One region of the Rhizobacter sp. P3_C12 genome, then DNA from elsewhere that is predicted to be linked to it. Evidence: predicted binding sites of a transcription regulator. Region 1 holds the regulator's gene; each other region holds the start of a gene.
The links. The regulator LexA, encoded in region 1, represses DNA repair genes until DNA is damaged. The targets are predictions, from matches to a motif close to ACTGTATNNNNATACAGT.
Positions count from the first base shown of each region.

Region 2: AC1DXV_RS23070 (LexA family protein) is a predicted target of LexA. The motif match lies at 1,426-1,443, and genes of this name have one in related genera.
Region 3: AC1DXV_RS23915 (error-prone DNA polymerase) is a predicted target of LexA. The motif match lies at 1,390-1,407, and genes of this name have one in related genera.

Region 1 is NZ_JBFUGW010000087.1:1,304-4,573, reverse strand. It holds gene AC1DXV_RS15360 (asparaginase) at 1-788, opposite strand, end outside; gene lexA (transcriptional repressor LexA) at 865-1,539, shown strand; gene AC1DXV_RS15350 (helix-hairpin-helix domain-containing protein) at 1,539-1,850, shown strand; gene AC1DXV_RS15345 (cysteine hydrolase family protein) at 1,862-2,404, shown strand; partial or broken gene AC1DXV_RS15340 (penicillin acylase family protein) at 2,429-3,270, opposite strand, start outside.
Region 2 is NZ_JBFUGW010000175.1:9,249-12,518, reverse strand. It holds gene AC1DXV_RS23075 (Y-family DNA polymerase) at 1-978, opposite strand, end outside; gene AC1DXV_RS23070 (LexA family protein) at 988-1,350, opposite strand; gene AC1DXV_RS23065 (hypothetical protein) at 1,471-1,758, shown strand; gene AC1DXV_RS23060 (hypothetical protein) at 1,904-2,800, shown strand; gene AC1DXV_RS23055 (SDR family NAD(P)-dependent oxidoreductase) at 2,820-3,270, opposite strand, start outside.
Region 3 is NZ_JBFUGW010000188.1:6,444-9,713, reverse strand. It holds gene AC1DXV_RS23920 (NAD-dependent succinate-semialdehyde dehydrogenase) at 1-1,303, opposite strand, end outside; gene AC1DXV_RS23915 (error-prone DNA polymerase) at 1,420-3,270, shown strand, end outside.

The DNA.
Region 1 (3,270 bases):
AGCGCGGCTTCGAGCGCGTGGTGGACGGTGCCGTGGCCGGTGCCCGCGACCACGATGCCGCGCGTGCCGCGCTCGACCAGCGCATCGACCAGCACGCCATCGACGCCCGCATGGCTGAGCAGGATGTCGACGCGCGGCCACTCGGGGCCGTCGACCAGCCTGTCCACCAGCGCCGCAGACATCGCCTCACCCGCCGGCCACGGGCGGAACAGCCGCAACCGCCCTTCCTCGATGCGGCCGACCGGGCCGGCATCGCCTGAATCGAAGGCCTCGATGCGGTAGGTGTGCACCTTGCGCACGTCGGCCGCGCCATGCACCACGCCGCCGAGCACCGCGACCACGCCGCGCGCGCCCGGATGCTGCGCGACGGTCACTGCATCGAGCAGGTTCTGCGGACCGTCGGGTTGCAGCGAGGTGGCGGGGCGCATCGCCGCGGTCAGCACCACCGGCTTGGCCGGCGCGAGCACGCGCTGCAGCAGCCACGCGGTCTCCTCCAGCGTGTCGGTGCCGTGCGTGACGACCACGCCCGCCACCTCGGGCCGCGCCAGGTGGTGCGCCAGCCGCCCGACCAGCGCGCGCCACACGCCGGCGCTCATGTCCTTGCTGTCGACCTGCGCGACCTGCTCCGGCTCGAGCGGCACCGCGGCCAGCGCCGGCACCGCCTTCATGAGCTGCGCGACGCCGAGCTGCGCCGCGGTGTAGCCGATGTTGTCGCCGGGGGCCGCCGAGGTGCCGGCGATGGTGCCGCCGGTYCCGAGCACGACGACGATCTGATCAGTTCTTTGCATTTTTCACGAAGCTGGATAAAAATACAGTCACTGGATGGATGTTCAGTCCGAACCATCTCACCTTCAAGGCCCACCGATGACCGAGATCCCGAAGCTCACCGACCGCCAGCAGCAGATCCTCGACCTGGTGCAGAGCGCGATCGAGCGCACCGGTGCGCCGCCCACCCGCGCCGAGATCGCGAACGAACTGGGCTTCAAGTCGGCCAACGCCGCCGAAGAACACCTGCAGGCGCTGGCCCGCAAGGGCGTCATCGAGCTGGTGGGCGGCACCTCGCGGGGCATCCGTCTGCAGTCTGACACATTGCGTGCGCTGAACCAGAGCCGCGGCAAGCAGTTCAGCCTGCCGCTGCCGAGCCTGTCGCAGCTCACGCTGCCGCTGGTCGGGCGCGTCGCGGCCGGCAGCCCGATCCTCGCGCAGGAGCACATCGACCAGACCTACCTGATGGAAGCCAGCCTGTTCGCGCGCCGGCCCGATTTCCTGCTGAAGGTGCGCGGCATGAGCATGCGCGACGCCGGCATCATGGATGGCGACCTGCTCGCGGTGCAGAAGACCAAGGACGCGAAGAACGGCCAGATCGTCGTCGCGCGGCTCGGCGACGAGGTCACCGTGAAGCGCTTCAAGCGCACCCGCACCAGCATCGAGCTGCTGCCGGAGAACCCCGATTTCGAACCCATCGTCGTGCCGTTCGGCGATGTCGACTTCGAACTCGAGGGGCTGGCGGTCGGCCTGATCCGCAACAGCATGCTGTGATGGAGGCCGCCGTGGTGATCAAGGCCCCCAAGGCGGCGAGTGCCGCGGAGTGCAAGGCGCTCGAGCAACTGCCCAACATCGGCCCCGCACTGGCCGCCGACCTGCGGCTGATCGGCATCCAGGAGCCGAAGGACCTGCGCGGCAAGGATGCCTTCGTGCTGTACCAGCGCCTGTGCGCGATCACCGGGCAGCGCCACGACCCTTGCGTGCTCGACACCTTCATGGCCGCCACCGATTTCATGGGCGGTGCGCCTGCCGCGCCGTGGTGGGCCTACACCGCGCAGCGCAAGGCCTTGTTCGGGTCGGTATGAAAGGGCAGACGATGCAGGCATTGCTGGTGATCGACCTTCAAATCGGTGCCTTCGATGGTGCCAAGTGCGACCCGATCGACTCGGGCGAGCGGCTGCTGCGCCATGCCGCCCAGCTGATCGCCGCGGCGCGCAGCGCGGGCCTGCCGGTGCTGCACGTGCAGCATGGCGAGCCCACGGGCGTGCTGGTGCACGGCACGCCGCAGTGGGAGATCCACCCGGATGTCGCGCCGCTGCCGGGCGAGGCCCGCGTGGCCAAGCAGGCTTTCAGCGCGTTCGAGAACACCGGGCTCGACGCGCTGCTGCGCGGCACCGGCATCGATCAGCTGCTGGTGTGCGGGCTGCAGAGCGAGGTCTGCGTCACCCACACCTCGCAATCGGCGCTGGCCCTCGGCTATGACGTGGTCCTCGCCAGCGACTCGCACGGCACCTGGCCCGATGGCACCACGGGTGCCGACGAGATCATCGCCCGCCAGAACGAGGCGCTGGCCGCCCAGGGTGTGCGGCTGCTGAGCACGCGGGAGATCGTCAGCCAGCTGGCCCAGCTCGATCGCTGATCTCGACTCCTGATCGACCGTTCATCAGCGCGCCGCCGGCTGCGCTGGCGACAACACCAGCGTGTGCTCTGCCGCCCCGCCCCACACCGGCACGTCCTCCACCTTCGCCCATCGCTCCACGAAGCTCCGGTACAGCGGCGAGAACACGATGCCCGATTGCCCGCTCGACTGCATGAAGCGTGAGCGCGCCGGCTCGCCCAGGTCGTACAGTGCCCGCAGCGACGGCCCGTGCTCGGCCAGGTACAGCTCGCCGGTCGTCGCGTCCGGCCGCAGGCCGACGCGCGACACGTTGACGGTGTAGGTGTCGCCGCCCACCGGCGCCCGCAGCTCGAACCCCCTTGCCAGCGCCTTCACCTTGCTGAACGGCCGGTGCTCGGCCCGGGCCTGGTGCGCCCGGCCCCATTGCCAGCTCGCCACATCGCTGCCCTGCGACTGCTGCAGCTCGTCGAGCGCCCGCGTGAACGCCGCGTCCACCTGCTGCGCACAGGTCTCGGCCGCCGGGGTCGCCTTGTCGTCGCACCACCAGGCGTCCTGGCGCGCCAGCACGCCCTCCAGCGCCTCGCGGAAGCTGCGGCTGCCGAGCTGCCGCTCATACAGCGCGGCGCCGAGTTCGTCGCTGAACACCGCCTGCGTCAGCTGCCGCACCCAGGCCGACAGGATCAGCGGCGCCGCGCGCTCGGCCGCCATCGTGCCGTCGAACGAGGCCAGCTCGCGCTGCGCCGCCGCGGCCAGCGGGTGGGGCGATGCCGCGCGCTGCAGCACCGGCAGCAGCTTCAGTGCCGCCAGCGACAGCTGGTCGCGCTGGATCGCCCGCAGGCTGTCGATCGAATGCTTCGGCGTCGCGGCCAGCAGTTGCTCGATGCGCT
Region 2 (3,270 bases), on a different contig from region 1:
GGTGTCGGTGGTCGGCCTCACCATCGGCACAGTCATGCTCGGGCTGTGCTGGCAATCCTGCTTTCGATATGGGCTCGTCGTGATGAAGACGTGAACCGCTCCAGCCGCACTGCCCTGCTGCCGCAGCTTCTCTGCCACGCGTGATGCGAAGTCGCTGACGACCTGCTCCAGCTCTGCCAGTTCGGTCACGGCGCTCCCGAACGATCGCGAGCACATGATCTGCTGGCGACCTGCCTGCGTGTCGTCAAGGTCAAGGCACGAGGTGCCCCGCAGCTCGAGAAGCGTCTTCTCCAGCACCACGCTGAACTGGCTGCGCAGTGCCGTGATGTCCGCGTTGACCAGATCGCGCACCGTGTGAATGCCGGCCTCTGTCAGCCGCGCTTCGATGCGTCGGCCGATGCCCCACACGCACCCCACCTCCGTTGCACCCATCACAGCATCCAGCTCAGCACGAGACATCAGGCCGAAGTTGCACACCTGCGAGAGTGCCGCCGGATACGAGCCCGACTTGCGGTCAGCCGTCTTCGCGACATGGTTGGCCAGTTTCGCAAGGGTCTTGGTCGGCCCGAAGCCCACGCTCGTCGGCAGCCCGGTCCACTGCAGCACGGTGCTGCGGATGTCGCGGCCGATCTCCACCAGGTCGCCTCGCACACCGTCGAAATCGAGGAAGCACTCGTCGATGCTGTAGATCTGCTGCCGCGGCGCGTACTGCCCGACGATCGACATCATGCGACTCGACATGTCGCCGTACAGCTCGAAGTTGGCGGACAGGGCGATCAACCCCGCCTCGCGCTCCAGATGCCGCACCTGGAACCAGGGTTGCGCCATCTGCACGCCCAGATCCTTGGCCTCGTTGCTGRGCGCGATGCAAGCGCCGTCATTGCTCGACAGCACGACGACCGGCCGGCCGTTGAGCGAGGGTTTGAACACCCGCTCGCAGCTCACGTACATGTTGTTGACGTCGACCAGCGCAAACATGGCGCCGCCTCAAACGGGCATCGCCTTGATGGCGTTGGTCACCACGCCCCAGACCTGCAGCTCCTGGGCGGCACGCGGCACGACATCGGCGCAGCGCGGGTCGGTCGCCACCAAGCGCAGCAACGATCCCTGCATCACCAGCCGCCGGCACATGAACTCGTCGTCCACGACGGCGATCACGATGTGGCCGCTGGCGGGCCGCACCGAGCGGTCAACGAGCACGATGTCGCCATCATCGATGCCAGCCTCTCGCATCGCACTGCCGCTCACGCGCATCAGGAAGGTGGCGAGTGGGTTCCTGATCAAGACGTCATTCAGATCCAGGCGCCCGACGCCCGAATCCTGAGACGGCGAGCCGAATCCGATGGCCACGCTGGCGCGCGGCACCACCGCTGGCCCGGGCGAATCCCGGCCGACGCGTGTGACACCATCGCGAGGCAGCCGACTACTGTTCATTCATACAGTATATTGCAGCAACCAGGAGAGCGTCCCATGGAGATAAGGTTTCCGATCGAGCAGCTGTTCAGCCGCATCACCTCCGAAGTGGAGCTGCAATCCTTCGTCGAGCGGTTTCGCCTGAAGCCATTGAGGGCCAGCGTCCCTTCGCGGAAGTACGTCGCCGAATGGACAGGCACGGTCGATGGCAAGGCCGTCTTCTCGCGGCATCGACGTCTCGCATCCGCAGCCTCTCCAGGGTCCGCTTGCTTGAACGCCCTCAGCCTGAGCATCAGCGCGCCGGACGGCACGCATCTGTGCAGCGCCGAGGTCCAGTTCGACTGAGCAAGGCCGGGGCGGAACATGCTGGGTCGTCGGCAAATCTTCCCGGGGTTGTCCGCAGGGGCACCGCTTGCCGGGCGCCCGGCGTGCTCCTACGCTGCGGCAGCGCTCGCAACAGGGGCGCGTCCAACAGAACAGGGAGCACACGATGAAGGCCTTGAGATTCTTCGCCGCGGTTGCCGCGGGCGTGATCCTGCACACGGRCGCATCGGCCGATGGCGGCTCGGCCAGCCTGACGCTGGATCCGATCACGACGCTGAGCGGCAGTGCCACGACGCGGACCACCGGCTCGGTTGGCTACTGGCTGACCGGCAACACGTTTGAAGGCTCCGCGGTGGTCGTCCATGACGAACTGGGCCCGCAAGAGAGCTGGGGCTACCAGCCGTACAACTCGGCGACCCTCGATCCGGCGGCGTCGGCTGGCGGCCCATTCGGGCAGTACGAGGTGAGCCTGACGCAAACGGACGCAGGCTATCCGATGCTGGCAGAGGCGCACATCGGCGCCAACACCTTGAGCGCCGCGTGGCAGCGGTCCTCGCTGCAGCAGGATTACGCCATGGCGTCCGTCTACTGGAATCGCTACTTCGTGCTGGACCCGTTTGCGTCGATCACGTTCTCCGCCAGCGCCAGCTATGGCAATCCGGCCGGTGCCACCGTGGCCGGGTTCGGCGAGCAAGAGGGCGATCGCATGCCGCTCGTTCACCAGGCATCCCTCGGCTTGTACGTTCCAGGCACCTACGGGGGCGGTGCGACCCTGGCGCTGCAGACCCTGAACGTCGACCCGACCGGCCCGTCCGATGTCTACCTCGGCCGGTGGGCTGACGATCGCGACTTCTCGTACAGCTACGACTCGTTCGGCCACCTGTCGCTGACAGTGCACAACCTCTCTGCCGACCCGCTGTTCGCCAACTTCCTCGCCCAGGTCAGCGCAGTGGCCAGCCCGGTCCCGGAACCGGCGGCCTGGATGACGATGCTGGCCGGGTTGATGGCGCTGGTTGCCGCCGCGCGGCGATCGCGAACGAGGTTCGGGACGTGCGCCGCGTGAGCAGGCCGGGCGCAGCGGTTCAGAGTTGCGCCAGGCCGCCGTCGACGGCGACCTCGCTGGCGGTCATGAAGCTGCTGTCCGACGACGCGAGAAAGGCAGCCACCGCCCCGATCTCCGCCGGATCGGCCATGCGCTGGAGCGGCGTCATCGCGGCGTAGACCTTCTGGCCTTCCTCGCCAAGCGCTTGCTTCGCGAGTTCGGTCGCCGTCGCCCCGGGCGACAGCACGTTCACCCGGATGCCGGTGCCCTTCAGGTCCTCCGCCCAGGTCCGCGCCAGGTTGCGCACTGCCGCCTTGCTCGCGCTGTAGGCGCTCATGCCCGGGGCGCCCGTGGTGCCGGCGCTCGATCCGGTCAGGATGATCGAGCCGCCCTCGCCCATCAGCGGCAACGCCTTCTGCACCGTGAAGATCGTGCCCTTCACATTGGTGTCGAAGGTTTCGTCGATGTGCTCGGCGGTGATCTTGCCGAGC
Region 3 (3,270 bases), on a different contig from region 1:
TGCCGACCTCCAGGCGCTGCGACAGCAGGTGCGCGTTCTTGATCGAGCGCGTGAAGGCGTAGCTGGCCAGCCCGAACGGCAGGCGGTTGGCTTCGGCGATCGCCTCGTCCAGCGTGTCGAAGCCGCGCACCGCGGCCACCGGGCCGAACGGTTCGTTGTTGAACACGTCGGCATCGAGCGGCACGTCGGTCAGCACCGTCGGCGCGAAGAAGTTGCCGCTGCTGCCGACGCGTTCGCCACCGGTCGCGACCGTGGCGCCGCGCTTGCGTGCATCGTCGACCACCTTGGCCATCGCGCCCAGGCGGCGCGCATTGGCCAGCGGGCCGAGCGTGGTGCCTTCGGCCAGGCCGTCGCCCAGCTTCAGCTTCTGGGCGTGTGCCACCAGCGCCTGCGAGAACTCCGCCTTCACGCTGTTGTGCACCAGGAAGCGCGTCGGCGAGATGCAGACCTGCCCGGCATTGCGGAACTTCGCGCCACCGGCGGCCTTGACCGCGAGCGCGACATCGGCGTCGTCGGCGACGATCACCGGCGCGTGGCCGCCCAGCTCCATCGTCACGCGCTTCATGTGGCGGCCGGCCAGCGCGGCCAGTTCCTTGCCGATCGGCGTCGAGCCGGTGAAGGTGACCTTGCGGATGACCGGGTGCGGGATCAGGTAGGCCGAGATCTCGGCCGGGTTGCCGAACACCAGGCCGAGCACGCCGGCCGGGATGCCGGCATCGACGAAGGTGGCCAGCAGCGCGGCCGGCGAGGCCGGGGTTTCCTCGGGCGCCTTGACGAGGAACGAGCAGCCGCTCGCGAGCGCCGCGCCGAGCTTGCGCACGATCTGGTTGATCGGGAAGTTCCACGGCGTGAAGGCCGCGACCGGGCCGACCGGCTCCTTCAGCACCAGTTGCTGCGCGGCCAGGTTGCGCGACGGCACGATGCGGCCGTACACGCGGCGGCCTTCGTCGGCGAACCAGTCGATGATGTCGGCACCGGCCAGCACCTCGACGCGCGCCTCGGCCAGCGGCTTGCCCTGCTCCTGCGTCATCAGGCGGGCGATGCCGTCGGCGCGTTCGCGCAGCAGCGCGGCGGCGCGGCGCATCAGGTTGCCGCGCTCGTGCGCGGACGTCGCGCGCCAGGTCTCGAAGCCGCGCTGCGCGGCGGCCAGCGCGCGGTCGAGGTCGGCCGTCGAGGCATGCGCGACCTTGCCGATCGGCGCACCGGTGGCGGGGTTCAGCACGTCCAGCGTCTTGCCGCCGGTGGCGTCGACCCATTGGTTGTCGATCAGCAGGCGGGTGTCGGGGTAGGTGGTGTCGCTCATGGGCTTTCGCGTTGTCGTCGAAGCGGGGAAGGGCGCCATTGTCAACCCTGGGCCAAGCCCTTGCTGCGTGCTCAGGCTGTTTCTATACTGTATGAAAAAACAGTATTCTGTTCGCGATGCTTCCCCCTTACGCCGAGCTGCACTGCCGCAGCAATTTCAGCTTCCTCACCGGGGCCTCGCACCCCGAGGAACTGGTGAACCGCGCCGCCGACCTCGGCTACGCGGCGCTCGCGATCACCGACGAATGCTCGCTGTCCGGCGTGGTGCGCGCGCACGTCGAGGCACGGCGTCGCCAGCTGCACCTGATCATCGGCAGCGAGATGCGGCTCACGCTGCCGGCCGGCGGCGAGCCGCATGCGCGGCTCGTGCTGCTCGCGCAGACGCGCCGCGGCTACGGCAACCTGTCGCACTGGATCACCGTCGCGCGGCGCCGCGCCGACAAGGGGCATTACCTCGCGCACCCGTCCGACCTCGAAGGCGGCGTGCCCGACGCGCCCACGCTGGCCGGCCTGCCCGAATGCCTGGCACTGCTGGTGCCCGATGCCGCGCAGCCGTTCGAGACGGTGTTCGCGCATGCGATGTGGCTCAAGACCTGGTTCCACGAACGGGCCGCGCTGGCCCTCGAGCGGCTGCACCGCCCGGGCGACGAGGAACTGCTCGCCACCGTGCTGCAGGTCGCGCGGCGGGTCGGCCTGCCGGTGGTCGCGTCCGGCGACGTGCTGATGCACCTGCGCTCGCGCAAGTCGCTGCAGGACACGCTGACCGCCACGCGGCTGAACCTGCCGCTCACCGAATGCGGGCTGCAGCTCGCACCCAATGCCGAGCAGTACCTGCGCTCGCGCAGCCGGCTGGCCGGCCTCTACGAGCCGGCGTGGCTCGACAACACGCTGCTGCTGGCCGCGCAGTGCACCTTCTCGCTCGCCGAGCTGAAGTACGAGTACCCGCGCGAGGTCGTGCCCGAGGGCATGACGCCGATCGCCCACCTGCGCCGGCTCACCTATGCCGGCGTGCCGAAGCGCTTTCCCGACGGGCTGAAACCCAAGTGGTCGAAGCTGATCGAGGACGAGCTCGCGCTGATCGAGCAGCTCGGCTACGAGGCCTACTTCCTGACGGTGGCCGACATCGTGCGCTGGGCCCGCGCGCGGAACATCCTGTGCCAGGGGCGCGGCAGCGCGGCGAACTCGCTGGTGTGCTACTGCCTCGAGGTGACCGAGGTCGATCCCGAACGCGCGACGCTGCTGTTCGGCCGCTTCATCAGCGCCGAGCGCAACGAGCCGCCCGACATCGACATCGACTTCGAGCACCAGCGCCGCGAAGAGGTCATCCAGTACATCTACGGCAAGTACGGGCGCCACCGCGCGGCGCTGACCGCGGTCGTCATCAGCTACCGGCCGCGCAGCGCGGTGCGCGACGTCGGCCGCGCGCTCGGCATCGACCTGCAGCGCATCGACGCCGTCTCGAAGAGCCAGCAGTGGTTCGACGGCCGCGGCATCAGCCGCGAGCGCCTGCGCGAGAACGGCTTCGATCCCGATTCGCTGGTGGTGCGGCAATGGGCCGAGCTGACCGGCATGCTGGTGGGCTTTCCGCGCCACCTGAGCCAGCACCCGGGCGGCTTCGTGATCGCGCGCGACCAGATCGAGCAGCTGGTGCCGGTCGAGAACGCCGCGATGGACAAGCGCAGCGTCGTGCAGTGGGACAAGGACGACCTCGACGCGCTCGGGCTCATCAAGGTCGACATCCTCGCGCTCGGCATGCTCAGCGCGCTGCGCCGCGCGCTGGAGTTCATCGGCCACAAGCGGGGCCGTGAGTTCCGCATGCAGGACATCGCCGAAGGCGACACGCCCACCTACGACATGATCTGCCAGGCCGACACCGTCGGCGTGTTCCAGATCGAGAGCCGCGCACAGATGAGCATGCTGCCGCGCCTGCGGCCGCGAAAGTACTACGACCTGGTGGTCGAGGTCGCG